DNA from 4 places in the Paraburkholderia sp. MPAMCS5 genome. Region 3 is predicted to be linked to each of the others. Evidence: riboswitches for the same ligand, from Rfam matches in the RefSeq annotation. Region 3 holds a riboswitch; each other region holds the start of a gene.

Region 1 (7,837 bases), on a different contig from region 3:
GACATGCCGAGCGCCTCGAACGACGAACTCATCGTGTTGGCGGTGTACATGCCGCCGCACGAGCCCGTGGACGGACACGCGTTTTTCTCGACCCCTTCGAAATCCTCCTGCGACATCCGGCCCGCCGTGAATTCGCCGACCGCCTCGAACGACGACACGATGGTGAGATCCGTGCCTTTCCAGTTGCCCGGACGGATCGTGCCGCCATACACGTAGATGCCCGGCACGTTCATGCGCGCGAGGCCGATCATGCCGCCCGGCATGTTCTTGTCGCAACCGCCGATCACGACCACGCCGTCCATCCACTGGCCCTGCACGCAGGTCTCGATACAGTCGGCGATGACTTCGCGCGACACGAGCGAGTACTTCATGCCTTCGGTGCCCATCGACATGCCGTCCGAAATGGTCGGCGTGCCGAAGGTCTGCGGATTCGCGTCCGCGCCCTTGACGGCGGCCACGGCGGCGTCGGCGAGCCGCTGTAGCCCGGCATTGCACGGCGTGATGGTCGAATGGCCATTCGCGATACCGATCATCGGCTTGTCGAAATCCTCCTTCTGATAGCCGAGCGCGTAATACATCGAGCGGTTCGGCGAACGCGCCACGCCCTGCGTGATGTTCTTCGAACGACGGTTGTATGCCATGGGGAGCTCCAGTCTCTGTGTAGTTTTGCTCGTCAGTCCAGTGTAGTTCCGACGGGTAGGAGAAGCGTGCAGTTTTGCGAAACGCGTGTCCAATATATTATTGACGGCCTATTAGGTCGTAAAATGTATTAGTCATGCTGTCCGCCATTCCCGATCTCCGCCAGTTGCGCTATTTCGTGACCGTCGCCGAAGAAAAGCACTTCGGCCGCGCCGCCGCGCGTCTGTCGATGACGCAGCCGCCGCTCTCGCAGGCCATTCGCGCTTTGGAGGAGACGCTCGGCGTCGAACTGTTCGCGCGCACCAAGCGCTCGGTCGAGCTGACGCCGGTGGGCGCCGATCTGCTGCCCGAAGTGCAGCGCCTGCTCGCAAGTGCCGAGGGCTTGCGGCCGCTGGCGCAGAGCCTCGCGCGCGGCGAGGCGGGCGTGCTGTCGCTGGCCTTCGTCTCGACGGCCGACTACGGCTTATTGCCGCTGCTGCTGCGCGAATTCGGCGCGCGCCGTCCGCGCGTGCGGCTCGAACTGACCGAGGCCACCAGCGACGTGCAGGTGGAGGAACTCGTTGCGGGGCGCATCGACGCCGGCCTCGTGATCGCGCCGGTGCCGCTGCGCCACGCCACCGAGCTTTCCTGGCTGCCGATCACGCGGGAGCCGCTGGTGATCGCCATGTCGACCGAGACGGCGGCGGGTCTGGCCGACGCGGCCCGCGTTGCCGACGACCCGCACGCCGAGTGGCTCGACGCGCCGGTCAGCCTGCGCGAACTCGCCGATGTGCCGCTCGTGATTTTCCCAAGACGTTTGGCGCCGGGCTTTTATGACATCATTATGGATTGCTACGGCGTGGCGGGGCTCGCGCCTCGGGTCGGGCAGGAGGCGATCCAGATGCAGACCATCGTGAGCCTCGTGTCGGCCGGCATGGGTGTCGCACTGGTGCCGCAATCCTTGCGTAACCTGCGCCGCACCGGCGTCGTGTACCGGCCGTTGGCCGAGTCCGTGCCCGCTGTCGAGACCGGTCTCGTCTGGCGCACCGCCGAGGTCACGCCGGTGCTCGCGGGCTTCATCGACATCGTGCGGGCGCATGCGGCCACGCTCGAAGCGCAAGCCGCCGCGCCGCCTGTTTAGCCGGGCGGCGAACGCATTGGCCGCCGAGCCGTCCAAAGCATGCGGCGCAAGTCGCCGCAAGTCTCGTTAGTCATACAAATTTTGTCTCCGAACCCGAACTGCCCATAACAACACGATGCTCATTCACCCGAATTTCGACCCCGTTGCCATTCATCTGGGGCCGCTCGCCGTGCGCTGGTATGGACTGATGTACCTCGTCGCGTTCATCGCGGCGATCGTCGTCGGCCGCCTGCGCTTGCGTTTGCCGTACGTCGCGGCACAAGGCTGGACAGCCAAAGACATCGACGACATGCTGTTTTACGGCGTGCTCGGCACGATTCTCGGGGGCCGGCTCGGCTATGTGCTGTTCTATAAGGCGAGCTTTTACTTCGCGCATCCGCTCGACATCTTCAAGGTGTGGGAAGGCGGCATGTCGTTTCACGGCGGCTTCCTCGGCGTGACGTTCGCCATGGTGCTCTTCGCGTGGCAGCGCAAGCGCTCGTGGCTGCAAGTCACGGACTTCGTTGCGCCGATGGTGCCGACCGGACTCGCGGCGGGGCGTCTTGGCAACTTCATCAACGGCGAGTTGTGGGGCCGCGTGACCGATCCCGCCTCGCCTTGGGCGATGCTTTTCCCCGGCGCTGCGCCGGACGACGCCGCGTGGCTTTCCGCGCATCCGCAGCTCGCCGCGCAATGGCATCTGAACGAAGTGTTCGCGCAATATCACATGCTGCCGCGTCACCCGTCGGAGTTGTACGAGATCGCGCTGGAAGGCGTCACGCTGTTCTTCGTGCTGTTCTTCTTCTCGCGCAAGCCGAAGCCGCTCGGCGCGATTTCCGCGGTGTTTCTGATCGGTTATGGTCTCGCGCGCTTCACTGTGGAATTCGCGCGTGAACCGGACGACTTCCTCGGACTGCTTGCCATGGGCCTTTCAATGGGCCAGTGGCTCTCCTTGCCAATGATTCTCGTGGGCATCGCCATGCTCGTGTGGTCGTATCGCCGTGGCCGCAGCGAACAGGCGCGCGCGCTGTCCTGATGCGCGGTTTTAACGCGCGGTGTTTAATGCATCGCGTGACCCACGTTTGAAAAAAAACGCCACGGCATGCCGTGGCGTTTTCATGTGCAGCGAAACCGAAACGGCGGTGCGTTATTTCATCTGCACCGACCCCGACACGTTGACCGTCACCGTCGACGTGCCGCCTTCGATCGGCACCGGCGCCGACATCTTGGCGTCGGCGCTCATGGCGCGCGCGCTCATCATCATGACGGGGCGCGGCATCACGCCGTTGTGCCCGACATTGACCTCGCGAATCGAATAGGCGCTGTAGCCGAACGCTTGCGCGGACGAAGCTGCCTGCTCGCGAAACGACCGGATCGCGTCGGCGGTGAGCTTCTGTTCGGCGGCGCGCTGCGCGGCGGGCGACAGCGAGAACTGCACGTTGCCGACCTGCATGATGGACGCCATTTGCCCCGCGAGCTTCGACGCCGCGGCGAAGTCGTGCGATTCCAGCACGATCTCCGTGCGGCCGCGCCATGCGGAGATACGCCCGTCGCGATCGGTGGACGGATAAATCGAGAACGAGCCCGTGCGCGCGGTCACGCCGCTCACGCCCTTGGCTTTTTGCAGCGCCGAATCGGCGCGCTGATTGAGCGTTGACGTGAGCGCCGACGGATCGCTCGCTTCCTGCTCGTAAAAGAGCGTGATATCGACAACGTCTTGCGGCACTTCCGCGCTCGCCTGTGCATTCAGCGACAGCACGCCGGCCGGTTGATACGGCGCGACAGTTTGCGCGCGCGCGGCGACGGGTGTGAGCGCGAGCGCGGCGGGCGCGGCGCAGACAAGCGCGAAAGCGAGTGCACGTGCGGTGGTTTTCGTCATTGTTGGACTCCTTGCTGGAACAGGGTTGCGCAGGCTTTGCATAAAGCGCCGCGCCGTGGCACGCGCCTTGCGCATCGCAGGTCGTGGCAGGTTCTTTAGGCGCCTGTCATCTAGCCTTGGTTCCCCGATTTCACCTTGCTGCAACCTTTGCTGTGTCGCGAGACGGCAGGCTCAAGCGAGCCGAGTCGTGATGAAGCGCCACTCGGCTTCGGTCACGGGCGTGATCGACAGACGGTTGCCTCTCGCGAGCACGCGCATGTCTTTAAGTTCTTCGTGCTCGCGCAAAGCGGCGAGTGAAATGAGCGGAATCTTCTTCTTGAACACGACATCGACGAGCAGCCAGCGCGGCGTTTCCTGCGATGACTTCGCGTCGTAGTACGGGCTCTTCCTGTCGAACTGAGTCGGGTCGGGATAAGCGGTGGACGCCACTTCGGCGAGGCCCGCAATACCGGGCTCGGGACAACTCGAGTGATAGAACAGCACGCCGTCGCCGACCTGCATCACGTCGCGCATGAAGTTGCGCGCCTGATAGTTGCGCACGCCGGTCCACGGCAGCGTTCGATGCGGCGCGTGGGCGAGATGGTCGATGCTTGCTTCGTCCGGTTCGGACTTCATTAGCCAGTAGCGCATGAATCGAATTGAACGTTAGAGGTTGAAGACGCAGGTGAACGCGAGGCCCAAACAAAAACGGCATCGAACCGAAGTCCGATGCCGTTTTAAATAAGGTCCCCGCCTTAGCCGCTAGGCCGGCATCCTGAACCGGGGGTTCAGAATTGGTCGCAGTTAGCAGCACTTCGGGTACATCAGACAGAGTGACGCGCACGCCCGTGCTACAAATTTCCGCAACCGTGCACATGGCATTGGTTCAAGGAATATATGACCTTGGCGAACCAGGCAGGGAAGCTAAACCGATGAAGCTGAAACGATTCAATTCAAACGTTTGCTGAGTGTTGTGCGTACATGCTCTCACTTTCCTCACGCACGCTGCTCAGGTACTTCTCATTTGCTTTGTTTGAATCCGGCCGATCCGCAGACCGGCCACTACTTGTTGCTCACTACTTGTGGCTCACTACGTGCTACTTACTGCATGCTGTACTGCGCGATGACAGTGCCCAACTGTTCGTTCATTTGATGCATTGTACGCCGGATTTCTTCAGCGGGAAATGCTTCTCCGTGACGCACGCTGGTTTGCAGCTTAAGCAGTTCCGATGCCAGCGAGAGCGCAGCCATGACTGCAATGCGATCCGTGCCGCGCACGTTGCTGTTATTGCGGATCTTCGACATCTCGGCGTCGACTCGTGCCACTGCCTCGAGCAGCGCGCCTTCCGTTTCCGGCGAGCACGCGAGACGATAGGGCACGCCGAGAATCGAAACTTCGATCTGCTTGGTGGTCATGCATTTTCTCCGTGGCGAGTGGCGTCGCTCTCTGCTTCGACTTGGTGCTGAGCGGGTTCGAGCAGATCGAGCTGGTTATCCGGCTCGTTGTGCGCGCGCGCACGCGGCAATTTTTCGAGGATCGCGTTCAGACGCACTTGAGCGTCGTCAATCTTGGCGGAGAGCGCGTCGCGTTCCGCTTGCAGTGCATCGCGTTCTTCGCGCAGCAGCGCAAGTTCCGTGCGCGCCGCTTCCGCTTCGGCGCGCGATTGGGCGAGTTGCTCTTCGAGCGCGACGCGCGCTTCATTGTGGCGCTGGCTGATCGCGATCAGCTTGCCGATATTCTGTGAGAGTGATTCGAGTTCGGTGAGCATGTGCTGCGTCCTCTAAAGACATCGCATTTTAGCGCGGAATGTCGCACGTTCCGACAATTGTCTCGTTTCGAGACGTAACAACACCGCTTTTTGCAGGTATTTTTCGACTGAAGATGAAAAAGTACTCATGTGGCGAAGATTGCGCCGGACCAACTCCGTACCTTCCGATCGATTCACGCGCGGCCCGCATTCTTGACTGACCCCGAGGGCGCTCATACACTGCCCGCACTCTGGTGCCCGCGCGCATGTCCTCACTGTGCGCGCAGTTAAACGGGAAGCAGGGCGCGTGGTTTCTCTGCGCGCGCGAACCTGCGCTGCCCCCGCAACGGTAAGCGACCGCATTCGTCATTGCAGTTGGCGCTTGCAATTCGATCCCCATCGTGTGTTCAGGTTCAACACGCGAGTGTGCCACTGCGCGTCACGCGTGGGAAGGCGGGATCGATATGTCGTCAGCCCGGATACCGGCCAGAGGGAGGGGCGCGCCCGTGAAATAGTGCAAGTGGACGCGCCTCGTTACGCGAAGGCCTGCGGGGAAGCAGGCCGCGCACGCCATCCACGGGAAACTCACTCCATGCTGTCCCCTATCGCCCGCGCGGCATTGCTCGCTTTTGCAGGGCTGCCGCATGTCGTCCTCGCCCAGACCGCCGCGAGCGCGTCTGCGTCGTCTGTAACTGGCGCAATCGCGCCAGCCGAAGCAAGCTCATCCGCCGCCGCGCCCGCAAGCGCGGATTCATCGCTCACTGTGTTATCGCCGGTCGTCGTGACGGCGGAGCGCGGACCGCAAGCGCTTGCCGACACGATTCCGCAGACCTCGCTGTTCGATCAGCAGGATCTCGCCGATACCACCGCGACCGATCTGCCCGGCCTTCTGCAACTCGCACCCGGTGCGCAAATCTCGCGCACAGGTGGCCCTGGTTCGACGACGAGCCTGTATTTGCGCGGCGCGTCGTCGACGCAATCGCTGGTGTTGATCGACGGCGTGCGGGTCGACTCGGTGAGTCTCGGCGCCGCGCAAATCGCGCAGATTCCGCTCGATCAGATCGATCATGTGGAAGTGGTGAACGGCAATGTCTCCGCGTTATACGGATCGGGCGCGATCGGCGGCGTGGTCCAGGTCTTCACGAAAGACGGTGGCGATCATCCGCCGCGTTTCAACTTTTCGGTGGGCTACGGCAGCTATCACACGCAGACGCAGCAGGTCGGCGCGAACGGCGCCTTGGATAAAGACGGCCGCACCACCTTCAGCATTTCGCTCGCGCGCTCGAAAGACGACGGCTTTTCGTCGATCAATCCGCGCGAGGGGCCCAACGTGAACCCGAACGCAAACGGCTATCTGAACGAAAGCATGTCCGCTTCGTTGCGTCACAAGTTCAGCGACAAGTGGGACGCGGGCGTCAGCTATTTCCAGTCGAACGGCAACAACAGCTACGACAACGCGTACGGCGTGCCGACCGATCTGAACAACCTGTACACGAAAGTGCGCCAGGTTTCCGCGTTTGCGAACGGCAAGCCGACCGACTGGTGGACCACGCACTTCATCGTGTCGGAAGGCGACGATCGCAGCGTGTCGAACACTAACGGCCTGTATAACGGCCGCTTCGACACCGACAACCGGCAGTACACGTGGCAGAACGATTTCGCGCTCGCCTCGCAGCAGAAGTTGCAGCTCGGCTACGAGCATCTGGACCAGAGCCTCGACTCGGATACGTTTGCGGCGCCCGCCCGTCACGTGGATTCGGGCTTTGCCGGCTACACGGGACGCTTCGGGCGCAGCCAGATTCAGGCCAACGTGCGGCGCGACCAGTACTCCGATTTCGGCGGAGCGAACAGTTACTATCTCGGCTACGGCTTTGACATCACGTCGCATTGGAAGGTCAGCGCGAGTTATTCGGATGCGTTTCGCGCGCCGAGTTTCGACGATCTGTACTATCCGTTGAGCGGCAATCCGTCGATCAAACCCGAGCGCAGCCATTCGATCGAAGCCGCGTTGCAGTACGCGTCCACTGCGCTCGGCGTGATGCGTTTGAGTGCTTTCCAGACGCGTTATTCGAATCTGATCGACTATCAGCAAGTGACGCCCGGCATTTATCTCGCCGAAAACGTGGGCCATGCGAAAGTGCAGGGACTGGAAGGATCGTGGAGCGGACATGTGGGCAGGACCGACGTGCGCGCGTCCGTGACGCTGCAAAATCCCGTCGATCTCGACAACGATGTGGACCTCGTGCGGCGCGCGCGGCGTTTCGCTTCGCTGGCGGTGAATCGCAGTATCGCGGGATGGCGCGTGGGCGGCGAGTGGATCGTGAGCGGCCCGCGTGAAGACAGCAGCGGCAAGCTGGGCGGCTACGGCATCGTGAATCTGTCCGCGCGCTACAACATCACGAAGGCCTGGTACGTGGCCGCGCAAATCCAGAATCTGTTGAACAAGGACTATGAGACGGCCTACTCGTATAACTCGCCGCGGCGCGCTGCGTA
Region 2 (7,837 bases), on a different contig from region 3:
CCGGCGCCTTCCTCGCTGAAGAGGCGCGCGGTACCGCCCGCTTGCCGCGCGATGCCGTAGACCTGACTCAGGCCGAGTCCCGTTCCTTTGCCGATCGGCTTCGTCGTGAAGAACGGATCGAACACGCGCGACACGACATCGGGCGGTACACCCGCGCCTGTATCGGTGACTTCGATCACGACATAGTCGCCGTCCGCGAGCGTCTGATCGGGCGCCGCACGCTTCCTCGCGCGAATGCTCAACTGGCCGCCGCCGGGCATCGCGTCGCGTGCGTTGATCGCGAGATTGAGCACGGCGAGTTCCAGCTGATTCGCGTCGGCCTGCGTCCACAACTCGTCGCTTTCGAAGTTGTTCGTGTAGCCGATGCCCGAGCCGAGCGACACGGTGATGATGTCGCGCATGCCTTGCAGCAACGCGATGACATCGACGGCTTTCAGATCGAGGTTGCTGTTGCGCGAGAAGGTCAGCAACTGGCCGGTGAGCTTCGCGCCGCGTTCGGTCGCGCGCTTGACGGTGGCGGCCATGCCGCGAATGCGCTCGTCGGCGCCGACCCGCGCGATCAATTCCGCGTTGACCATGATGACGTTCAGCAGATTGTTGAAGTCATGCGCGATACCGCCGGTGAGTTGCCCGAGCGCTTCCATCTTCTGCGATTGCACGAGCACGGCCTGCACTTTGGCGCGCTCGTGGATTTCCATCATCAGGCGGTTGTTGGCCGAGGCCAGTTCTTGCGTGCGCTCGGTAATCCGGCTTTCGAGCGAATCGTTTAGCTGGACTAACGCGGCTTGCGCCTCGATCCGTTCCGCGAGATGGCGGCGCGATTCATACTGCCGCGCGCGCGCCCGCAGCGCCGACGCCACCGCGCGTCGCAGCGTCTCCGAGTTGAGCGGCCGTTCGAGCACGACGACGTTGCCGAGCCGTTCGAGCACTTCGAGTCCACGCGCCGAACGATGCACGATGCGCGATCCCGCAAGGAGGATGAACGGGAAGTCGGACCACGCCGGCTGCTGTTCGAGCCAATCGAAGAGACGCGCCGCGTGTCCGTCCGCGAGCGCTTCTTCGGCGATCAGCGCGCTGCCCGCGCCGGCATCGAGCGATTCGGCGAGCACCTGGGCGTCGCCGCAGGTCACGCAGTCGCGCTGATCCTTGTGCAGAACCTCGGCGATGACATCGGCGTCGCGGCCAAACGGCGCGAGAATGAGGACGCGCTGCTCCATCACGCTACTGCCGCGACGTGTCGATGACGTGGTCCTGCGCGCCGAGCAGCGCGGTGCCGCCGCGGTAGGACGGCAGCCCGGACAGCACGCCTTCGAAGTCGCGCAGTGCTTCGCCGACCTCGACGCCCTCACTCGTGAGGCGGAACTGGCGAATCGAGCGTTCATGCGCGTTGGCGCGGCTCTTCACGGCAGTCACGGCGGTGAGCACTTCGCCGTGGTGCTCGAAGTAGCGGAACAGGATGACGACATCGCTCAGGTAGCTGATATCGATATCGCTTTGAATCTCGCCAATGACGCCGTGCTGCCCGAGCACGAGCATCGTCAGCACGCCTTGCTGGTTGAGATAGCCGAGCAGTTCGTGCATCTGCAGGAGCAGAAAGCGCTCGCCGGGCATGGCTTGCAGATAGGCATTCAGACTGTCGATCGCGACATATTTCACGCCCTTGTTCTCAACGGAAACGCGCACGTCGCTTGCGAATTCGCCTGGCGAGATTTCGGCGGGATCGATTTGACGCAGCGTGAGAAGTCCGTTTTCGACGTAAGGCGCGAGATTCAGGCCGACAGTCACGCAGCGCGCGATCAGGGTGACGAGCGTTTCGTCGAAGACGTAGTAGACGCAGCGCTCGCCTCGCTCCAGTGCCGCGATCAGGCAGGAGACCACGGTCGTCGTTTTGCCAACGCCCGACGGCCCGACCATCAGTACATTGGTGCCGGGAATGAGGCCGCCGCCGAGCAGTGCGTCGAGGCCCGACGTGCCGGTGCTCAGCGCCTGCGTGTCGAATTCCGCATGATGTTCGGCCGCGACGAGGCGCGGATAGACACGGATGCCGCCCGTGTCGAGCGTGATGTCGTGATAGCCCTCGCGAAACTTGATGCCGCGCATCTTGGCAATGCGCACGCGCCGCCGGTTGCCGCCGTAGTCGTGCACGACGTTGTCGAGCGAGATCACGCCGTGCGCGATGCTGTGCAATTGAATGTCGGACGGATCGGACGTGTTGTCGTCGAGCAGCAGCACCGTGCACTCGCGCGTGGCGAAATAGCGTTTGAGCGCGAGAATCTGACGCCGGTAGCGCAGCGGATTCTGCGACAGCAGGCGCAACTCGGAGAGGCTGTCGAGCACGATGCGCGTGGGTTTGACTTCATCCACCTGCGCGATCACGTTGCGCACTGTCTCGCCCAGTTCGACTTCGGCGGGATGCAGCACGGTCTGCTCGAATTGCGGGTCGAGGCCTTCGTCGGAAAGGAGTTCGAGAACCTTGAAACCGCTGATGTCCCAGCCGTGGCTCTCGGCGACCGCGATCAGTTCGTCACGCGTCTCGGACAGCGTCACGTACAAACCCACCTGCCCTTCGTCGACGCCCTTGAGTAAAAATTGCAAGGCGAGGGTCGTTTTACCCGTGCCTGGCGCTCCTTCCACGAGGTACATGCGTTGGGGCGTGAGACCGCCTCCCAGAATATTATCGATCCCCTCGATTCCCGAGTGCAGACGGGTTGGGGCGTGACTGGCGGCGTCGTTTGACATGATGTAGTTATCGCGTGGATGAGCGGGCTGACAGATCGATCAGCCGGTATCGCGGGGACGCAAGTTGTGTGCCTGACGCCCAGTCAGCGAAGCAGCATGCAGACGAGCCGCGGCATCAAACGTGCAATAAGGGAACACGTGTGCCACTTTTCGAGGACGTGCCGCCATGAGAACCCACAAGCCACTTGTCGCCGCGCTCGCTGTTGCGGCGTTCTGCGGCCTCGCGCCGTGTTCCGCCAGTGCGGACGATTCGCCGAGCCCTTGCGCGTCGCTCAAACGGATCGTGGCTGCCGCGCCGAACGGGCTGGCCGCGCTGACACCGGACGACGGCAAAGGCGTCGCCGAGCCCTACGGTGACGACGCGCAATGCGGGTCGTCACGTGGAAGCTATCAATGCATGTGGACGCCGCATCGCGATTCGGGCTCGACAGCCGATGCGTTGCAAGCCGTCGCGGCCGATATCGCTTCGTGTTTGCCGGACGCGACGCACGATCAGAATTCGCCGGGACGTCAGCATTTTTATCTGGGCGCGCGAGGCAAGCGCACGGACATTACGTTGATGCCTGCCGGTTCGGGCAAGCTGCGTTTGTCAGTGACGGGGAAGTAGCGCGTGTTCAAAGCGCGGACTCGATGTCAGCGCGACGACGGCTGCCATGTCCAGCCGCGCCGCTGCGAGCGCTGGAGCGTCACGACGGCGAGCGGTGCGATTTCAATGCGTGAGTAGATGGCCGGCGATGCGCCCAATACATGCACGATCGCCGCGCGCATCACCGGCGCATGCGTGACGGCGACGATGTCGCGCGTGTGATTCGTCGCGTGGCCCGGCGCGACATTGAGCGCGTCGAGCCATTCGCCGATGCGCTTCACGAGTTGACCGAACGACTCGCCGCCGTGAGGCGCGGCTTCGGGATCGCGCGTCCACGCGGACAGTTCGTCGGGCATGTCGGCGGCGAGGTCCGCCAGGCGCAGTCCGCGCCAGGCGCCGTAATCGAGATCCGCGAGACCGGGTTCCACGGTTGCCGTGAAGCCGAGCGCCGATGCCGTGTCGCGCGCGCAAAGGGCCGGACTCACGAAGGCGAGCGCATCGCCGGCAAGGGGCAAATGGGCGCGCGCGGCCTGCGCGTCGGTCAGGCCGCGCGCGTCGAGCGGATCGTCGGCGGGAATGCGGCCCGCGCGCATCGCGGCGGTCGGTGCATGGCTGATGAGCGACAGCCGTAGATTCATTCGTCACTTCCCCTGAAAACTGCGTGTGCGGTCGCGAAACGCGGGCGCCGAAGTTTAGCGCGTAGAATAGCCGCACTGCGAAGCGCGGAAGCCGGTGAGAGCCCGGCGCGGTCGCGCCACTGTAATCGGCAGCATGTGCCGAAAGCCAGACCTGAGCTTCGCACCATTCCTTTGTAATCGACTACGGGGCGCGTTACCCCAGGAGATGTCCATCATGACTGAAGCTGTTTTCGATCCCGTCCGCCAGCCGGCCATTCAACCCACGCCGATTCCGCTGCGTGAGCTGCTGCCTTGGGCCGTTTTCGGCGGATTGCTGCTGTTGCTCGCGCTGTATTTCGTCGGCGCGGAACAGGGCGCGACTTCTCTGGTGCCTGGCATGTACGTGCATGAGTTCGTGCACGACGGCCGCCATCTGCTCGGCTTTCCCTGCCACTAACGGAGCAGAACATGGTCGGTAGATTATTGTTGCGCGGCATGCTTGCAGGCATCGCCGCGGGACTGCTCACGTTCGCGTTCGCGCGCGTGGCAGGCGAGCCGCAGGTCGATCGGGCGATCGCCTTCGAAGAAAAAGCCGATGTCGCGAGCGGTGCGACGCATGGGCATGATCATGCGGGCGCGCAGGAGGAACACGCACACGAGGAGGCACTCGTCAGCCGCGATGTACAGGCCGGATGGGGCTTGCTGACCGGCGTCGTGGCATACGGCGCGGCGTTCGGCGGACTGTTCTCGCTGGTCTTTGCGTACGCGTACGGGCGAGTGGGCGCGATGAGCGCGCGCGCGTTGTCGGCGTGGCTTGCGCTGGGCGCTTTCGTCGCGCTCGTGATCGTTCCGAACATCAAGTATCCGGCGAATCCACCTGCGGTCGGCGACCCGGAAACGATCGGAATGCGCACGGGTCTCTTCTTTCTGATGATCGCGATTTCCCTCGCGACGCTGGTTTTTTCGCTGAAGGTTCGACGTCGGGCAGCGATGAAGCTCGGCGCATGGAACGGCTCGATCGTGGCGGGGCTGGTGTTTGTCGCGGTCATTGCGGCGGTTCAGATTTCGATGCCGGTTATCGACGAAGTGCCGGCCGCCTTTCCTGCCGCGCTGCTCTGGAAATTCCGCGTGGCGGCGCTCGGCATGCAGGCGATCATGTGGTTGACGATCGGGCTTCTGTTCGGCGCGCTGGTCGAGCGGGGCGAGTCGGCGCGTTTGACGGCTCGCGCGGCGGCGCGGTCGGTTTAATGTTGGCGGCGCTTGTTTTGTGAGCGCCGCCGCACAGTTCGTTGCGGCGCTGCGCAACGAGAGATAAACCAGTCGCGTCAAGTAGTTGGCGTGGTTTTGGGGCGGTTGTCCACAGGCTTGTGAACAAAATGTGTTGATAACTCCTGCCTTATCCCCGTCGCTTCATCGCCCGGAAAAAACCTCAGCTCGCGTCGTGAAAAATGATGCCGAGGGTATGCCGTTCCCCCGATCTCAACCGACTCACGCCATGCCGCAAATTCACGCGATAAGCCCCGCGCGATCCCTGCACCGGCCGATGATGCACGGCGAACACCACGGCATCGCCCTTGCGTAGCGGCACGACTTCCGCGCGAGATTGCATACGCGGACGCTGCTCCGTCATCACGAACTCACCGCCCGTAAAATCTTCGCCGGGTTCCGACAGCAAAATCGCAACCTGCAGCGGAAACACGTGTTCGCCGTAAAGATCCTGATGCAGGCAGTTGTAGTCGTCGGTGGCGTATTGCAGGATCAACGGTGTCGGACGCGTCTGGCCGGCAGCGTGACAGCGCTCGATAAATTCGGCGTGCTCCTGTGGATAGCGAATGTCGATTCCCATCACCTCGTTCCACCGGTTCGCCACCGGCACGAGACGCGGATAAAGCTCGCGGCGCAAGTCCGCGATCAACGCGGGCAGCGGATACGCAAAGTATTGGTATTCGCCGCGGCCAAAGCCATGCCGCGCCATCACGACGCGGCTGCGGAACAGCGCCTCGCGCGGATAGAGCGCGGTGAGCGCGTCGCATTCGTGCGCGCTCATGAGGCCGTGCAACATCGCGCAACCATAGCCGTTCAGCTCTTCTTCTACATTGAACCAGTCGATTGCCTCGATGCGCCGCGCCAGATCGAGCTTCGGCTTGGGCTTCGGCGATTGCGGCGTGCGTGGGTCTTTCGCCAGCGTGTTCATGCGTGTCTTCCTCAACGGTCATCGAACGATAATTGAGTGTAAGCGCGCCTTTCACGCCGCGCACTCCGACTCTTGCATTGCAATTTTTTCGCCGTGCAGCGTGCATTTTATGATCCGGATACGCGTGCGGCGCGCCGCGTGCAGAGGATGAAAACGCTGCGCGTTCATGGAGTTGAGCGACTCTTGCGCAGGTTGTCCACAGGCTTATGAACGGTTTCTGTGGACAAGACTCGCGCGGCCTGGCCCGAACTCATTCGGCTGCGAGTCGTGCGCTTACCGTCCCTTACCGTCGTTCAAGTTTCGATGCGTCACGGTCGATAGCTCCTGTAACCGGCTCTGCGCCGAACGCCTTGAAGCAATGAACGGAGCTTGCCATGCAAATCGACAGCGCGTCGCCGTCAACACTACAAGCAACTGATCGCGCGACGAAGAACGCTTTGACATCGTCCATCAAGGAAAACGCTGCGACGGCTGCGGGTTCCGGCGCGCCGAATGTCTCGAATGCGTCCGAACAGAATGACGCCGTGCAAATTTCTACTCGAGGCGCCGCGGCGGCGGCTCAGGATGGAAGTTCAGTCGACGGCACAAACACGGCGGATTCCGCAAGCGAGGGCGCATCGGCCGCGGACCCTTCGGCGGTGAAGTCGTTTGCGTATGGCACGCTCGGGCTCGAACGCCCGGACCAGCCGCACGAAGATCGCAATGCCTTCTATACGGCGGGGCGTTGGCTGGCGGCGGGCATCACCCTTGGCGGGATCATCTCGCTGCTTATTTGATGAGGCGGGAGGACTTGCGGTGGGATGCGCTTGCCGTGCGTCGTGCACGGCAAGCGCGATGAAGCGGAGAAAGACGCGCTAACTTAGCGGTCGAGGAACGACTTCAGTCGATCGGCACGGCTCGGATGCATCAGCTTGCGCATGGCCTTGCTTTCGATCTGGCGAATGCGTTCACGCGTGACGTCGAACTGCTTGCCCACTTCTTCCAGCGTGTGGTCCGACTTCGTGTTGATGCCGTAGCGCATACGCAGCACTTTTGCTTCGCGCGGCGAGAGCGAATCCAGCGCGTCGTCGATGGCGGCGCGCAAGTCGGCTTGCATCGCCGCGTCGGACGGCGACGAAGCCGCGGAATCTTCGATCATGTCGCCGAGCGTGGCGTCGCCGTCGTCGCCAACAGGCGTTTCCATCGACACCGGCTGCTTGGCGATCTTCAGAATGCCGCGCACTTTCTCTTCCGACAGATCCATACGTTCAGCCAGCACGGAAGGATGCGCTTCCTGACCGGTCTGCTGCAGAATCTCGCGCGAAATGCGGTTCAGCTTGTTGATCGTTTCGATCATGTGCACCGGCACGCGGATCGTGCGCGCCTGGTCGGCGAGCGAACGCGTCACGGCTTGGCGAACCCACCACGTGGCGTACGTGGAAAACTTCCAGCCGCGGCGGTATTCGAACTTGTCCACCGCTTTCATCAAACCGATGTTGCCTTCCTGGATCAGGTCGAGGAACAGCATGCCGCGATTCACGTACTTCTTCGCGATCGAAATGACGAGACGCAGATTCGCCTCGATCATTTCGCTCTTGGCCTTGCGCATCTTGGACTCGGCCGCGACCATCTGGCGGTTGATCTCTTTCAGATGCTTGAGCGGCAGCGAAACGGTGGCTTCGATGTCGATCAGCTTTTGCTGTTCGGACTGAATGGCCGGCA
Region 3 (7,837 bases):
GCGCCCACGAAGTCGCCCATTTCGATCAGCGCAATGTCGGGCAAGCCGTAGTGCGCGCGCATCGCGTCTTCGCTCGCGTTGCCGGTGCACGCGGCGAGATGCGCGTAGCCGTTCGCGCGCGCGACGTCGATCCCTTGATGGATCGACGCGATATACGCCGAGCACGAAAACGGCCGCACGATGCCGGTCGTGCCCAATATCGACAGGCCGCCGAGAATGCCGAGCCGCGGGTTCATCGTCTTGAGCGCGAGCGCTTCGCCGTCTTCCACGCCGATCGTCACTTCAAAGCCGCCGCCATACGCGTGCTCGGCCGCGAGTTCCGCGAGATGCTCGCGCATCATCTGGCGCGGCACCGGATTGATCGCCGGTTCGCCGACCGCGAGCGTGAGTCCCGCGCGCGTCACCGTGCCCACGCCCGGCCCCGCGCGAAACACCACGCCCGCCTCCGCGACGAGCCGCACGCGCGCGAACACGACCGCGCCGTGCGTGACGTCGGGATCGTCGCCGGCGTCCTTGATCGTGCCCGCTTCGGCTCCATCGTCGCTCAGGCGGCAGAACACGAGCGGCATCGGCACATGCTGGCCCTTCGGCAACACGATTTCGGCGACGTCGCTCACGACACCGGCGAGCAGCAGACGCGCCGCCGCCAGCGACGTCGCCGTCGCGCAACTGCCCGTCGTATAGCCGCTGCGCAGCGGCGCGGGTTGTTCGGGAGTTTCGTCACGCATCGCGGTCAGGCGGATGAACCGGCGGGTGGGCCGCTGACCACGCTCTGGCCGGCGGCACGCTTCACCACGTCGAGCAAGGTGATCGGCAGCGCCTGACGCCACGTATCGAAGCCGCCGAGCGGTTGCGCGTCGGCCAGCGCAATGCGCGTGAGCGCGCCGCCGTGACGCTCGCGCCATGCGGCCAGCGCGGCCTCGCCTTGCAACGTGACCGCGTTGGCCACCAGCCGTCCGCCTTCGCGCAGGTTCGCCCAGCACGCTTCGAGCACGCCCGCCGCCGTCACCCCGCCGCCGATAAACACCGCGTCCGGCGCGGGCAGTCCTTCGAGCGCCTGCGGCGCGCGTCCCGCGACGAGTTGCAGGCCGGGCACGCCCAACGCATCGCGATTGTGTTCGATGAAGCGCTGGCGCTCCGCATGCCCTTCGATGGCGATCGCACGGCAGCCCGGATGCGCGCGCATCCATTCGATGCCGATCGAGCCGCTGCCCGCGCCCACGTCCCACAGCAATTCACCGGGCGTCGGCGCGAGGCGCGCGAGCGTGATCGCGCGGACATCGCGCTTGGTCAACTGGCCGTCGTGCCGGAACGCGTCGTCGGGCAAGCCGCAGGTAAGCGGCAGACGCGGCGCGCCTTCGGTTGCGCGGCAGTCGAGTGCGATCAGATTGAGCGCGGCGGCCTCGCCCGCGGACCATTGATCCGCGCGGCCGTCGATGCGCCGCTCGCGGTCGCCGCCGAGATGTTCGAGCACGGTCATGCGCGTGGCGCCGAAGCCGCGCGCGTTCAGCAAGCCGGCCAGCGCGGCGGGCGTGCGGCCGTCCGCGCTCAGCACGAACACGCGTGCGCCGTCGTGCAGGGACGCGTTCAGCGCAGCCAGAGGCCGGCCGACCAGCGAGACCGTCGCGACGTCCTGGAGCGGCCAGCCGAGCCGCGCGGCCGCAAGCGACAAGGACGACGGCGCGGGCAGCACGCGCAATTCGTCGGCGGGCAACTGCCGCGCGAGCGTCGCACCCACGCCGAACAGCATCGGATCGCCGCTCGCGAGCACGCAAACGGACCCGCCACGCTCGGCGAGCAAGGGCGCGAGATCGAACGGACGCGGCCACGCGGCGCGGCGCGCGGCGAGGCGCGCGGGCAGCATCGACAGATGCCGCTCGCCGCCGTAAATCACCGACGCGTCAAGCAACGCGCGCCGCGCGGACCGTCCCAAACCGGCATAGCCGTCATCGCCTATGCCCACCACGGTCAGCCATGCCGGCATGCATCCATCCTCGTTCTGTATCTTCAAATCATGCGCTGTGCCACGCCGGTCAAAGCGTCCAGCCTCGTTGTGCTATTCGAAAAAAGGCATAATACAGCCGCCGGTGCCCTTCGGGGCCTAACAGGGAACACAGCGGAGAATACGGTGCCGCTGCGGCTGCCCCCGCAACTGTATGCAGCGAGTCCGCCTGCGCAACGCGCCACTGGTTCATCCGGGAAGGCAGCGGCGGACGACGACCTGTGAGCCAGGAGACCTGCCGGCCAGACTGTTCGTGCCAGCCAACATCGGGCGGGGTGTACCGATGCCGCAGCCATGCCGCTTGACGCATGCTCGGGCCGTCGCGCGACGCTAACCGCGGTGTCCGTCTTGAATCCAGCTTCGCCCACCACTGTTTTGCCCGACGCGGCTTGTGCGCCGCGGCCCTCGGCGTGCCCGGGGCTCGTGCGGATCGTCGCCGCGCGCGACGGCGGCATCTGCCGGATCAAGCTGCCGGGCGGCGCGTTGAGCGCGGCTCAGGCCGAGGCGATGGCAGACGCGAGCGAGCGCCATGCGAGCGGCGTCATCGAGTTGACGAATCGCGCGAACGTGCAGGTGCGCGGCGTGCGCGGCGGCCATGAAGCCGGGTTGATCGCCGCGTTGACCGATGCCGGGCTCGGGCCGTTGCACGATGCCGGCGCCGCCGCTCCCTACACGCAACAAGCGCAACACGCGCAACAAGCGCAACATGCCGACGACGTCCGCAACGTGATGATCAGCCCCCTCGCGGGCCGCGATCCGTTTGCGCTATTCGACACCCGGCCGCTTAGCGCCGCACTGCTCGCGATGCTGCAACGCGACGCGCGTTTCGCGGCGCTGTCGCCGAAATTCGCGCTGCTCGTGGATGGCGGCGAGCGGCTCGCGCGGCTCGATCATCCGCATGATGTGTGGCTCGCGGCGTCGCACGATGCCTCGGGCGACGTGCGCTTTGTGTTCGGTCTCGCAGGTTGTCCGCCGCCCGCCACCGCGCCGGCGCAAACGGATGCGACCGTGCAAAACGGCAGCGGCGCACTGGCCTCGGTATCGCCCGCGCAAGTCCCGGCGCTGGTTCGCGCGCTGCTGCACGCGTTCCTCGACCTTGCCGCCGCCGATGCCACGCGCATGCGTCATCTGCTCGCCGCACATTGCGCCGATGCGATCCTGCGGCACGCACAAGCCCATGTCGATTTCCCCTTGACGCGCGACGCAGCGCTCGTCAACTGGCGCCGCAACACGCCCGCCGATGCCGCGTTGCGCCTCGGCGCGCACGCTCAACGTAGCGCGGGCACGTGGCATGTGGGCGGCCAGCCGCCGCTCGGCCGTCTCGATGCCAACACGCTGCGCGGCCTCGCCGCCATCGCGCGGCAACATGGCGGCGGCGCGCTGCGCATCACGCCATGGCAAAGCGTGCTGCTGCCGGACATCGCGTCGCACGCGGTGCCCGTCGTGCTTGCCGCGCTACGCGAGCGCGGTTTCGCGTGCGATCCCGCCGACGCGCTCGCGCGGCTCATCGCGTGCACGGGTTCGAGCGGCTGCGCGAAGAGTCTCGCCGACACCAAGGCCGACGCGCTCAAACTCGCAACGTATCTGCCGCCGAACCTCGACGTGCACCTGAGCGGTTGCCCGCGCTCGTGCGCCGCCGCGCATTGCGCGCCCTTCACGCTGCTCGCGGTCGCGCCAGGCCGCTACGACCTTTATCGACGCGACGGCACGCCAGGCTTCGGCCCATGCGTCGCGCGCCAACTGACGATCGAACAGGCCGCCGACACGCTCGCGCGCCTCGCCCGGAGTAACACCGATGCTTGATTACATTCGCGACGCTCAGGAGATCTATCGCCAATCCTTCGCGACGATCCGCGCCGAAGCCGACCTCTCGCGCATGCCCGCCGACCTCGAAAAGCTCGCGGTGCGCGTGATCCACGCATGCGGAATGGTCGACGTGATCGACGATCTCGCGTTTTCCGCCCACGCGGGCGCGGCGGGCCGCGCGGCGCTCGCGCAAGGCGCGCCGATTCTCTGCGATGCCGGCATGGTCGCGCAAGGCATCACCCGCGCGCGGCTGCCCGCGAACAACGAGGTGATCTGCACGCTCGCTCACGCCGACGTGCCCGCGCTCGCCCGCGAACTCGGCAACACGCGCTCGGCCGCCGCGCTCGAATTGTGGCGCCCGCATCTGGCGGGCAGCGTCGTCGTGATCGGCAACGCGCCGACGGCGCTCTTTCATCTGCTCGACATGCTCGATGCCGGTGCGCCGAAGCCCGCGCTGATTCTCGGCTTCCCGGTCGGCTTTGTCGGCGCGGCGGAGTCGAAAGCCATGCTGGCGCAGGACAGCCGCGGCGTGTCTTATGTGGTCGTCCACGGGCGGCGCGGCGGCAGCGCGATGGCCGCGGCCGCGATCAATGCGCTCGCGACGGAGGTCGAATGATGGCGCAGCAATCACGCACGGGACGTCTTTTCGGACTCGGCGTCGGACCTGGCGACCCGGAACTCATCACGCTGAAGGCGCTACGTCTGCTGAAGGCGGCGCCGGTGGTCGCGTACTTCGTCGCGAAGGGCAAGAAGGGTAACGCGTTCAGCATCGTCGAGGCGCATTTGCACGACGCGCAGCAGCACTTGCCGCTCGTCTATCCCGTCACGACCGAAGCGCTGGAGCCGCCGCTTTCGTATGAAGCGATCATCGCGGACTTCTACGACACGGCGGCTGCGATAGTCGGCACGCATCTCGATGCGGGCCGCGACGTCGCCGTGATCTGCGAAGGCGATCCGTTTTTCTATGGCTCGTACATGTATCTGCATGACCGGCTCGCCGCGCGCTACGAGAGCGAAGTCGTGCCCGGCGTCTGTTCGATGCTCGGCGGCGCGGCCGTGCTCGGCGCGCCGCTCGTGTATCGCAACCAGAGCCTTTCGGTGCTGTCGGGCGTATTGCCCGAAGACGAATTGCGCCGCCGTCTCGCGGATGCCGACGCCGCCGTCGTGATGAAACTCGGCCGCAATTTCGACAAGGTGCGGCGCGTGCTCGGCGAACTCGGTCTCGCCCGGCGCGCGCTGTATGTCGAGCGCGCGACGATGGCCAATCAGCGCATCGTGCCGCTCGCCGACGTCGATCCGATGGCGTCGCCGTATTTTTCGCTGCTCGTCGTGCCGGGGGAAAAATGGCAAGGATGAGGCCGCCCGCCATCGTGATCCTCGGCGCTGGCGCGCTCGACACCGCGCGGCGTATCCAGTCGCTGTATGCCGGTTCGCAGGTGCATGCATTGCAAGGCCGCGCTCAGGCCGATGTCGCGTATGGCGAACTCGGCGCGCATCTGCGTGACCTGTACGCGCGCGGCGCCCCGATTGTCGCGTTGTGCGCGGCGGGCATCGTGATCCGCTCTATCGCGGCTTTGCTCGCGGACAAAGGCGTCGAGCCGCCGGTGCTCGCCGTCGCCGAAGACGGCAGCGCGGTCGTGCCGCTGCTCGGCGGCCTCGCGGGCGTCAACGTGATGGCGCGCGAGATGGCCGCCGCGCTTGCCGTCGCGCCGGCGATCACCACGAGCGGCGAGTTGCGTTTCGGCACCTGCGTGCTCAATCCGCCCGACGGTTACGCGCTCGCGGATATCGGACAGGGCAAGCGCTTCGTGTCGGATCTGCTGGCGGGCGAAAGCACGCGCATCGAAGGCGACGCGCCTTGGCTCGACGACGCGCCCTTGCCGCGCTCCGCTTGCGCGCGGCTCGCGATTCGCGTGACGCCGCGCGCGTGGGACGGCCGCCAGGACGAACTGGTGATTCATCCACGCTGTGTGGTCGTCGCGGTGACGTGCGCGAACGCGGATGCAGCGACCGAAACCGCCGCGCAACTCGCGGCGCGTGTGCGCGGCGTGCTCGACGCGCACGGTCTTGCCTCGCTTTCGCTCGCGGCGTTGCTCGCATCGTCCGCACAGATGACAAACGCGGTGCTGGCCGAAGCCGCGTCGGCGCTGAATGTACCGCTGCGCTTTGCGGACGGCGAGGACGGCGAGGACGGCGCGAACTCGCCCGCGAGTCTCCTGCATGCCGCGCTGCGTATTCCCTTCGAAACCGTGCACGACGATCCGCAAGAGCGCATCGCGCTCGCGCTGTCGCCCTTGGCCCTCGACCCCGGCACGATAGGCCGCGCGCGCGGCAAGCTGACGGTGATCGGTCTCGGCCCTGGTAATGCCGGATTGATGGTGCCCGCCGCCCGCGCCGCGCTTGCCGAAGCCACCGACATTCTCGGCTACGAAACCTACGTGAAGATGGCCGGCCCGTTGCGCGCCGCTCAGCGCGTGCACGGCACCGACAATCGCGAGGAAATGCAGCGCGCGCGGCATGCATTCGAACTCGCGAGCGCGGGACGTTCGGTGGTGATGGTGTCGTCGGGCGATCCGGGCGTGTTCGCGATGGCCGCCGCCGTGCTCGAAGCGCTCGATACAACGGCAGACGCTGCGGAAAACGCCGCATGGTCCGCGGTCGAACTCAGCATCGTGCCGGGCGTGTCGGCGGCCATGGCGACCGCCGCGCAAGCCGGCGCGCCGCTCGGCCACGACTTCTGCATGCTGTCGCTGTCGGACAATCTGAAGCCGTGGGCCATCATCGAAAAACGCTTGCACCATGCCGCGCAAGCCGATCTCGTCATGGCCTTCTATAACCCGATTTCGCGCGCGCGTCCGTGGCAACTGGACAAAGCGCTGGACATCGTGCGCGAATACCGCGCGGCGCAGACGCCCGTGGTGCTCGGGCGCGACATCGGCAGACCGGGCGGCACGCTGCGCACGGTCATGCTGGGCGAACTGCGCCCGGCCGATGTCGACATGCGCACGATGGTGATCGTGGGTTCATCGACCACGCGCTGCTTCAGCAAAGGCACGCAATGGGTCTACACGCCGCGCTGGTACGCGTGACGCGCGCGCCGCTTCGCAACACAGCGGCTAAGCCGCCGCCTTGATGTCGTCGATGGCGCGCTGCCTCACGCCCAGGTCGTCCCACAACTCCGGATGACAGGTGAACACGAGAATCTGATGCCGCGTGGCGGCGTCGATCAACGCGCGCTTGATCGCGTCGCGACGCGCCGCGTCGGTATGCACGGCGGCGTCGTCGAGCATGAGCAACGTGGGCCGGCCCGAGGCCTTCAACAGATCCGCGTACGCGAGCCGCGTGAGAATGCCAAGCTGCTCGCGCGTGCCGAAACTCAATGCATCGAGCGTGTCGGCGCGGCCATGGCGATCGAGCGTCGCGGGACTCAGGTCGTCGCCGAGTGCGATGGTGGACTGCGGAAAGATCCGCTTCAGATAATGGCCGAGGCGCTCGGTCAACGGCGCGCGCAGTTGCGCGAGCGCCGCGTCGCGTTCGTCGACGAGCACCTCGTCGAGCAGACTCAATGCACCCGCGCGCAAGCTCAGTTCATCCTGACGACGCGTGGCCTGTTCGACTTGCGCGTCGAGTGTCGCGAGACGCTCGCCTAGCCCGGACGCGCCGACCGTCTCCAGTTGACTCCTCAATTGCGTGATGCGCATCTTGCGCTCGCGCTGCTCCTCGCGCGCGAGTTCTGCCGAGGCGCGATAACGCGTGGCCTCGGCGGCCGGATCGTCGAGACGCGCGGCTTCGAGTTCGCGCGCGCGCCCTTCGCGCTGCTTTGTCAGCGCCTCGACCTGCACGCGCTGCTCGACGAGCTTGGCCTGCCATTGCGCGCGGTTGCGGCAAAACGCGGCGTCGTTCAATTGCGCGTCCTTGCGCTGTACCTGAAGCGCGAGCGATTCGGCTGTCGCCATGCCGGTCGAGCGCTTTTCCGCTGCTTCGTTCAGCATCTTGCGGGCGCTTTCCAATGCGTCGCGCGCGATCTCG
Region 4 (7,837 bases), 110 kb from region 3:
CCCGAGCCGCCGATGGTAGCGCGCGAGACCCGCCGTGATCGTGGTCTTGCCTTGACCCGACGCGGGCGCGCTGATGAAGAGCGCGGGGCACGCGGGCATCGCTTAGAACTCCACGCCGCGTTGCGCCTTCACGCCTTGCTCGCGATACGGATGCTTGACGATCCGCATTTCGGTGACGAGGTCGGCGGCTTCGATCAGCGCATCGGGCGCATGACGGCCGGTGACGACCACATGCAGCATCTCGGGGCGCGCGTTCAGCACGGACAGGACTTCGTCGAGCGGCAGGTATTCGTACTTGAGCACGGTGTTCAGCTCGTCGAGGATCACCATCTGATAGTCGCCGCTTTCGATCATGCGGCGCGCCTCGTCCCAGCCTTTGCGCGCGGTGGCCATGTCGGCGTCGCGGTTCTGCGTGTTCCAGGTGTAGCCGTCGCCCATCGTGACGAAATCGCAGGTGGCGATGGCGCCGAGGAAATCGCGCTCCGACGTATGCAGCGCGCCCTTGATGAACTGCACCACGCCAAGCCGCATGCCGTGGCCCAGCACGCGCACGGCCATGCCGAACGCGGCCGTCGTCTTGCCTTTGCCGGTGCCGGTGTTGACGATCAGCAGACCTTTTTCGACGGTGGCGGCGGCCTGCTTTTTCTCATGCCCCTCGCGCCGGCGCTCGGTCATGCGTTGATGCGATTCGGGGTCCGTCTTCATGGAAAGTCCTGTTGGATGAGATTAGCGCTGTCTGCGCGCGCGGGCGTGGCCGATGCGATCGCGACGGTCACGCCGCCGCGAACGATCTTGCCGACTATAAGGCGTGCCGTGGCGACAGCGTGCAATTGCGCCGGATCGTGCGCGGCGGTGCTCATGCAGAGTCGATCCGGCACGGGGAGCGACGCCGCGAGCAGCGCGCACGGCTCGCAGACGCCTTCCACGCCGATGTGCTCGCGCACCGTCACCGAGGGCGCCGCGACCGTCGTCGCGGCAATCTGCGCGCGGCTAAAAAATTCGAGCGGCAACGCATGCCGCGCGCAGAACTCGAGCAAGCCCGGTTCGCGCGCTTTCGTTTCGATGCAAGCGACGCGCGCAATCTCTTCGAACGCATGCGAGCCGAGCGCGGCCCGCACGGCCGTTTCGATGTCGTCCGCCGAAGTATGCAGGCGGCAGCCGATGCCGACACACAGGGCTTTCATCGCGTGCCCGATGAACTGGCCGCCGCGCGCGCGAGCGCGAGCGACGCTACGCCGCCGATCACCACGATGGCCGGCGAGGCGAGCCGCGCGCGCGCCACGGCATCGGCGAAATCGGCGAGGGTTGCGAGCACATGCCGTTGTTCGGGGCGCGTCGCCGATTCAATCGCCGCGCACGGCGTGTCCGCGCGCATGCCGGCCGCGAGCAATGCGCCGGCGATATCGTTCAGCCGCCGCATGCCCATATAGATCACAAGCGTCATGCGCGTGGCGGCGAGCGCGGCCCAATCCGGCTCGTTGCTGCCCGCGCCGTGCCCGGTGACGAACACCACGCCTTGCGCATGATCGCGATGCGTGACCGGAATGCCGATCGCCGCCGGCGCCGCGATGCCCGCCGTGATGCCGCTGATCACTTCCACTTCGATGCCCGCGTCATGAAGCGCCCGCTGCTCTTCGCCACCTCGGCCGAACACGAATGGATCGCCGCCTTTGAGGCGCGCGACGCTGTGTCCCGCATGCAGATGGTCGAGCATCTGCGCGACGATGCCTTCCTGCGGCGTGGACGGATGACCGCCGCGTTTGCCGACATGCACGATGGCGGCATCGGCGCGCGCGAATTGCAGCACGTCCGGGTTCACGAGATCGTCGACGAGGATCACGTCCGCTTGCGCGAGCGCGCGGGTCGCCTTCAGCGTCATCAGCTCGACGTCGCCGGGGCCCGCGCCGATCAGCCACGCGCGTTTCATCGCGCCTCGCGAACGGCGTGCAGCATGAAAGGCGCGCGTAAAGCCGCCGCGAACGCAGACACGCGCGGCGCGGATGAGCGCGAGGCGAAGGAACGCAATGCAGTGGAGATCGAAGTCATTCGGAGCAACGTAGTCGGGCACGCTGGCTCACGCAGGTCGCGAACGCATTCGCCGCGTGGTGCGCATCGTGCTTGGGCGCCGGTCTATCCGTCCCTCGCGGATTTCGGCTGCCGGCGGGCGTGAGCGCATGACACGCACGGCCGCCTCCGCGTCTGGCCGGTATCCGGGCTGGCGGCCTCACGCGCTTTGCCTTCCCGTCCGCATTCGCTGGAATGAGTCGGACAGTGGCATTGAAAAACGCATGCGCGGCGCAGCAAAAGCCTTGCGCCGCAGGTCGCTTACCGTTGCGGGGACAGCACAGGTTGAGCGCGCGAGCGCGGCCTGTTTCCCGTTTAACTGCACACGCGAATGCATGTGCGGGCACCAAACGCGCGCATACGATAGCACACGCAAGCCCCGTCCGATAAGCGCGCCGGGCTTGCGTTTTCTTGACGCCAGAAGGCGCGCGGCCTACACTCGCACGCACTTCTGGTGCTCGTGTGCGCGCTCGTGCGCATGCAGTTAAACGGGAAACAGGACGCCCGCCTGACACGGATCGGGTCAACCTGTGCTGCCCCCGCAACGGTAAGCGAAATGTGGCGCTGTGATGGTTTGCATGGCGCCGCGGAGCCGGCTTCGGTGTCCACGCGCAAGGTCGCGTCGGCATCTCACCACTGGGCGAGAAATGACTCGTCCGGGAAGGGGAAGCGGCGCTTTCGCCAGCCCGGATACCGGCCGGAACACGCAGGACGAACGCCGCGGGGAAGCGGCGCTCGGTCCATGACCTCATGTCCGATTCCGTTGTCTGCTTTCTGCGCGTTTCCTGCTTTTAGCGGCAATGCCGTTGTTCGTTCCCTGTCTTGCGATGCAAACGTGCGCCGCGAACACGCGCGACTACACCGGCCGGCATGTGCAACTCCTACGCACGGACTCCACGATGCAAACTCAGATGCGCAAGATTCCCGTCACCATCGTCACGGGCTTTCTCGGTAGCGGCAAGACCACGCTGCTGCGGCACATTCTTCAGCATGCGGGCGGCAAGCGCATCGCGGTGATCGTCAACGAGTTCGGCGAACTCGGCATCGACGGTGAAATTCTCAAGGGTTGTGGCATCGGCTGCGATGACAACGGCGCTGAAACCGAAGGGCAATTGTATGAACTCGCGAACGGCTGCTTGTGCTGCACGGTGCAGGAAGAATTTTTCCCGGTGATGGAAAAACTCGTGGAGCGCCGCGAGCAGATCGACCATGTGCTGATCGAAACATCGGGCCTCGCGTTGCCGAAGCCGCTCGTGCAGGCCTTCAACTGGCCGCAGATCAAAAGCAGTTTCACCGTGGACGCCGTGATTACCGTCGTGGACGGCCCGGCTGCCGCAAGCGGCCAGTTCGCCGAGAATCCGCTTGCTGTCGATGCGCAGCGCAAAGCCGATCCGAATCTCGATCACGAGTCGCCGCTGCATGAGTTGTTCGAAGATCAATTGTCGGCGGCGGATCTCGTGATCCTGAACAAGACCGATCTACTCGACGAGGCGCGGCAAATTGCGGTTGAAGCGTTGATCCGCGAAGACATTCCGCCGCAAGTGAAGATCGTGCGCGCGCACATGGGGCAACTGGATCTGCACACGCTGTTCGGTCTCGAAGCGGCATCGGAAGAGACGATCCACTTGCGTCACGATCATCACGGTTCGGCGGACGACGCCGACCATCACCACGACGAATTCGATTCGATGGTCGTGCATGCCAACGTGCCTTCGCGTGAAGCGGTGATCGCCGCGTTGCAGCGGCTCGTCGAGGCGAACACGATTTACCGCGTAAAAGGCTTCGCGGCATTGCCGGGTGCGCCGATGCGCCTCGTCATTCAAGGCGTGGGCCGCCGCTTCGACAGTTATTTCGATCGACGCTGGCAGGCAGGCGAGGGCAGCGAAAGCCGCTTCGTGCTGATCGGCGAAGATCTCGATCAAGCCGCTTTGCAACGTGCGTTCGACGCGGCGCTTGGCGCGGCAACGCGCGTTGACGCTTCGGGCGCCGTCGCGTCGAACACCGCCGCGCAACAGGCGTAAGCGCATATGCATCTGCTGCGCACCACGCCAGGCGGTTTCGTCGACGATACGCAAGGCGTGATCCGCATCGATCAGCGGCCTGCGGACATCGTCGTGCTTAGTTCCGCGGACACGACGCTGTCGCTGCTGGCGAGCGTGTTTCCTCGTCTTGGCGAGGGGTTTCCGAGCGTGCGCCTCGCGAACGTCACGTATTTGCGGCAGCCCGCTTCCGTCGATTTCTATGTCGAAGACGTGCTGCAACATGCGCGTGTCGTGGTGGTCGATCATCTGGGCGGCGAAGCGTATTGGCCATACGGCATCGAGCAGGTCGTCGCGCTGGCCGCGCGCAAACAGCAGACGCTTGCGATGTTTTCCGGCGATCTGCAAGAAGACCCGAATCTGCTTGCGCGCAGCACCGCGGATGCCGATCTGTGTCATCAGTTATGGCGTTATCTGCGCGAAGGCGGCCCGCAGAATGCCGAGGCGTTTCTGCGCTGCATTGCGTATCGGGCGCTGAAATGGGGACGTGAGCCCGCACCGCCGCGCGCGTTGCCCGCCGCGTCCCTTTACCATCCCGAACGCGACACCCCGACCATCGCCGACTGGCAGGCGCGCTGGCAACACGATGCGCCCGTCGCGGCCATTCTGTTCTATAAGGCACACCTCCAGGCGGCCAACACGGCCGTGTTCGATGCGCTGATCGACGCGCTCGAGTCGCAAGGCGTGAATCCGTTGCCGATTGCCATCACGTCGCTGAAAGATGCGATGAGCCGCGACGTCGTGCAGTCGTTGTGCGCGCAACAGAACGCCGCGCTGGTGCTCAACACCACGGCGTTCGCCGCGAGCGCTATCGACGATCCCGAGCCGCTCGCGCTCGCCGGCGATGCGCCCGTGCTGCAAGTCATTCTGAGCGGCGGCAATCGCGAGGACTGGCTCAAGGACAATCAAGGCCTCAATTCGCGCGACATCGCCATGCATATCGCGCTGCCCGAAGTGGACGGCCGCATCATCACGCGCGCGATCAGTTTCAAGGGACTCGCGTATCGCTGTCCGCATACGGAAGTGGACGTGGTCCGCTATCAGCCGGATCTCGAACGCGTGGGTTTTCTCGCCGAACTGAGCCGCCGTTGGTGCCGCCTGCGTTCGCTCGACAATGCGGACAAGAAGCTCGCGCTGATTCTCGCCAACTATCCGATGAGCGAAGGGCGCATCGGCAATGGTGTCGGACTCGACACGCCGGCGTCCGTCGTCGGCATTCTGTCGATGTTGAGCAACGAAGGTTATCGCCTCGCGCAACTGCCCGCGAATGGCGAGGCGCTCATGCACAAGCTCACCGAAGGCGTGACCAACGACCCGGTGGTGCGCGACCTGCGACCCGCGTTGCAGAGTCTTGCGCTCAGCGATTACCTGGTGCGCTTTAACGCGCTGCCGGCCGCGACGCGCGACGCACTGAACAGACGCTGGGGTGCGCCCGAGCAGGACCCGACCGTGCGGCGCGGCCGTTTCATGATTGCGGGCTGGCGCTGCGGCCACGTGTTCGTCGGCATTCAGCCGTCGCGTTCGCGCGAGCAGGGCGATTACGCGAGCTATCACGATGCCGAACTCGTGCCGCCGCATGCGTATCTGGCTTTCTATTTCTGGCTGCGCGACCAGTTCGGTATCGACGCGGTCGTGCATGTCGGCAAGCACGGCAACCTGGAGTGGCTGCCGGGCAAGAGCGTGGCGCTCGCCGAGACATGCTGGCCCGATCTGATTCTCGGGCCGATGCCGCATCTGTATCCGTTCATTGTCAACGATCCGGGCGAGGGCAGCCAGGCCAAGCGTCGCGCGCAAGCGGTGATTGTCGATCACCTGATGCCGCCGCTCACGCGCGCCGAAAGCTATGGGCCCTTGCAGGATCTTGAGCGCCAGGTCGACGAATACTACGAGGCGCTCATGGTCGATCCGCGCCGCTCGAAGCTGTTGAGGCGCACGATTCTCGCGACCATCGTCGAACATAAGCTGCATGAAGAACTGAGTCTCGCCGAGCCGAACGGCGCGGACGACGAAGACGTCCTGCTCACGCGCGTGGACGCGTGGCTCTGCGAGTTGAAGGAGGCGCAGATTCGCGACGGCTTGCACACGTTCGGCCAATCGCCGCACGGCGTGCAACGGCGCGATACGCTGCTTGCATTGGGGCGTTTTCCGATCGGCGACGGCCAGCGCGGCAACGCCGGTTTGATCGATGCATTGGCGCGCGATCTGCACATCGATCATTTTTTCGATCCGTTGTCGGTGGATTGGTCAGCGGCGTGGAGCGGTCCGCGTCCCGAGCTGTTGCAACGCGTGAGCGATGCGCCATGGCGGCATTGTGGCGACACGCGCGAGCGTCTCGAACTGCTTGCCGCCGACCTGCTGCGCGGCGTATGCGGCGAGCAACGCGACGCGTCGCGCGCAGGGAAAGAAGGCAGCTTGCCGCAAGCGGCGCGCGTGATCGAGCGCTTGCGTCAAGACGTTCTGCCGCGCCTCGATGCATGCGGTCCGCAGGAAATGACACAACTGAAGCGCGGCCTCGAAGGGCGTTTCGTGCCGCCAGGGCCGAGCGGTTCGCCATCGCGCGGCCGGCCCGATGTGCTGCCGACCGGACGCAACTTCTATTCCGTCGATACGCGCGCGGTTCCGACGCAAGCCGCATGGTCGCTCGGTTTGAAGTCCGCGCAGCAGTTGATCGAGCGGCATCTACAGGAACATGGCGATTATCCGCGCGCCATAGGCCTTTCCGTATGGGGCACGGCGACCATGCGAACCGGCGGCGATGACATCGCGCAGGCGCTCGCGCTGCTCGGCGTGCGGCCGAAGTGGGCGCCGGGCAGTCATCGCGTGACCGACTTCGAGATCATGCCGATCGAAGCATTCGACCGGCCGCGTATCGACGTCACGTTGCGCGTGTCCGGCTTCTTCCGCGACGCGTTCGCGAACGTGATGCATCTGTTCGATGCCGCGGTGCAGGCGGTTGCCGAACTCGATGAATCCCCCGAACTCAATCCGGTTCGCGCGCGCGTGCTGCGCGAGCGCGATGCGCTCATCGCGCGCGGCATGGACGCCACGCAAGCCCGCAGGCGCGCGGGCTGGCGCGTGTTCAGCGCGCGGCCGGGCGCTTATGGCGCGGGCTTGCAGGACATGATCGACTCGCGGCAATGGCAGACCGACGCTGATCTCGCGAATGCATATCGGGCGTGGGGCGGTTATGCGTACACGCAGAAAAGCGCGGGCGAAGAAGCGCGTGACGCGTTCGGCGCGCGCCTCGCCGCAATGGATGTCGTGCTACAGAATCAGGACAACCGCGAGCACGATCTGCTCGATTCGAACGACTACTATCAGTTCCAGGGCGGCATGGTCGCGGCTGTGCGGCATCTCGCGGGCAATCAGCCAAGCGTGTATCACCCCGATCACAGTAATCCCGCCACGCCGCGTGTGCGGACCTTGCACGAGGAAATTGCGCGGGTGGTGCGCTCGCGCGTGGTCAATCCGAAATGGCTTGATGGCGTGAAGCGTCATGGCTATAAGGGCGCTTCTGAAATCGCCGCGACGGTCGATTATCTCTATGGCTACGACGCGACTGCGCGTGTGGTCGCGGATCATCAATACGCGCTCGTCACCGACGCGTATCTGAACGATGCGGACACCCGCGAGTTCTTGCAACGGCACAATCCGCATGCGCTGCATTCGATCTGCGAACGTCTGCTCGAAGCCATGCAGCGCGGTTTGTGGCAAGCGCCAGGCGATTACCGCGC

The links. Region 3 has a riboswitch for cobalamin ahead of cobG (precorrin-3B synthase). Riboswitches for the same ligand answer to the same signal wherever they lie in the genome.
Region 1: linked by a shared signal. The riboswitch ahead of VOM14_RS16905 (TonB-dependent receptor domain-containing protein) and the one ahead of cobG (precorrin-3B synthase) in region 3 are both predicted to bind cobalamin.
Region 2: linked by a shared signal. The riboswitch ahead of VOM14_RS29495 (CbtB domain-containing protein) and the one ahead of cobG (precorrin-3B synthase) in region 3 are both predicted to bind cobalamin.
Region 4: linked by a shared signal. The riboswitch ahead of cobW (cobalamin biosynthesis protein CobW) and the one ahead of cobG (precorrin-3B synthase) in region 3 are both predicted to bind cobalamin.

Annotation. Positions count from the first base shown of each region.
Region 1 is NZ_JAYXBK010000006.1:397,665-405,501, reverse strand. It holds gene ilvD (dihydroxy-acid dehydratase) at 1-641, opposite strand, end outside; gene VOM14_RS16940 (LysR family transcriptional regulator) at 776-1,759, shown strand; gene lgt (prolipoprotein diacylglyceryl transferase) at 1,875-2,774, shown strand; gene VOM14_RS16930 (SIMPL domain-containing protein) at 2,886-3,617, opposite strand; gene VOM14_RS16925 (EVE domain-containing protein) at 3,789-4,247, opposite strand; RNA gene ssrS (6S RNA) at 4,340-4,521, opposite strand; gene VOM14_RS16915 (cell division protein ZapA) at 4,698-5,012, opposite strand; gene VOM14_RS16910 (ATPase) at 5,009-5,365, opposite strand; cobalamin riboswitch at 5,580-5,849, shown strand; gene VOM14_RS16905 (TonB-dependent receptor domain-containing protein) at 5,937-7,837, shown strand, end outside.
Region 2 is NZ_JAYXBK010000022.1:66,546-74,382, forward strand. It holds gene VOM14_RS29475 (ATP-binding protein) at 1-1,217, opposite strand, end outside; gene VOM14_RS29480 (ATPase domain-containing protein) at 1,222-2,739, opposite strand; gene VOM14_RS29485 (hypothetical protein) at 2,906-3,346, shown strand; gene VOM14_RS29490 (histidine phosphatase family protein) at 3,373-3,963, opposite strand; adenosylcobalamin (AdoCbl) riboswitch at 4,040-4,126, shown strand; gene VOM14_RS29495 (CbtB domain-containing protein) at 4,178-4,399, shown strand; gene VOM14_RS29500 (CbtA family protein) at 4,411-5,190, shown strand; gene VOM14_RS29505 (2OG-Fe(II) oxygenase) at 5,372-6,136, opposite strand; gene VOM14_RS29510 (hypothetical protein) at 6,511-6,912, shown strand; gene rpoD (RNA polymerase sigma factor RpoD) at 6,996-7,837, opposite strand, start outside.
Region 3 is NZ_JAYXBK010000004.1:440,789-448,625, reverse strand. It holds gene VOM14_RS12290 (cobalt-precorrin-5B (C(1))-methyltransferase) at 1-728, opposite strand, end outside; gene cbiE (precorrin-6y C5,15-methyltransferase (decarboxylating) subunit CbiE) at 734-1,984, opposite strand; cobalamin riboswitch at 2,071-2,259, shown strand; gene cobG (precorrin-3B synthase) at 2,342-3,805, shown strand; gene VOM14_RS12275 (precorrin-8X methylmutase) at 3,798-4,424, shown strand; gene VOM14_RS12270 (precorrin-2 C(20)-methyltransferase) at 4,424-5,164, shown strand; gene cobJ (precorrin-3B C(17)-methyltransferase) at 5,161-6,897, shown strand; gene VOM14_RS12260 (AAA family ATPase) at 6,925-7,837, opposite strand, start outside.
Region 4 is NZ_JAYXBK010000004.1:548,602-556,438, forward strand. It holds gene VOM14_RS12765 (cobyrinate a,c-diamide synthase) at 1-99, opposite strand, end outside; gene cobO (cob(I)yrinic acid a,c-diamide adenosyltransferase) at 103-705, opposite strand; gene VOM14_RS12775 (cobalamin biosynthesis protein) at 702-1,184, opposite strand; gene cobA (uroporphyrinogen-III C-methyltransferase) at 1,181-1,927, opposite strand; cobalamin riboswitch at 2,185-2,430, opposite strand; cobalamin riboswitch at 2,500-2,780, shown strand; gene cobW (cobalamin biosynthesis protein CobW) at 2,964-4,085, shown strand; gene cobN (cobaltochelatase subunit CobN) at 4,092-7,837, shown strand, end outside.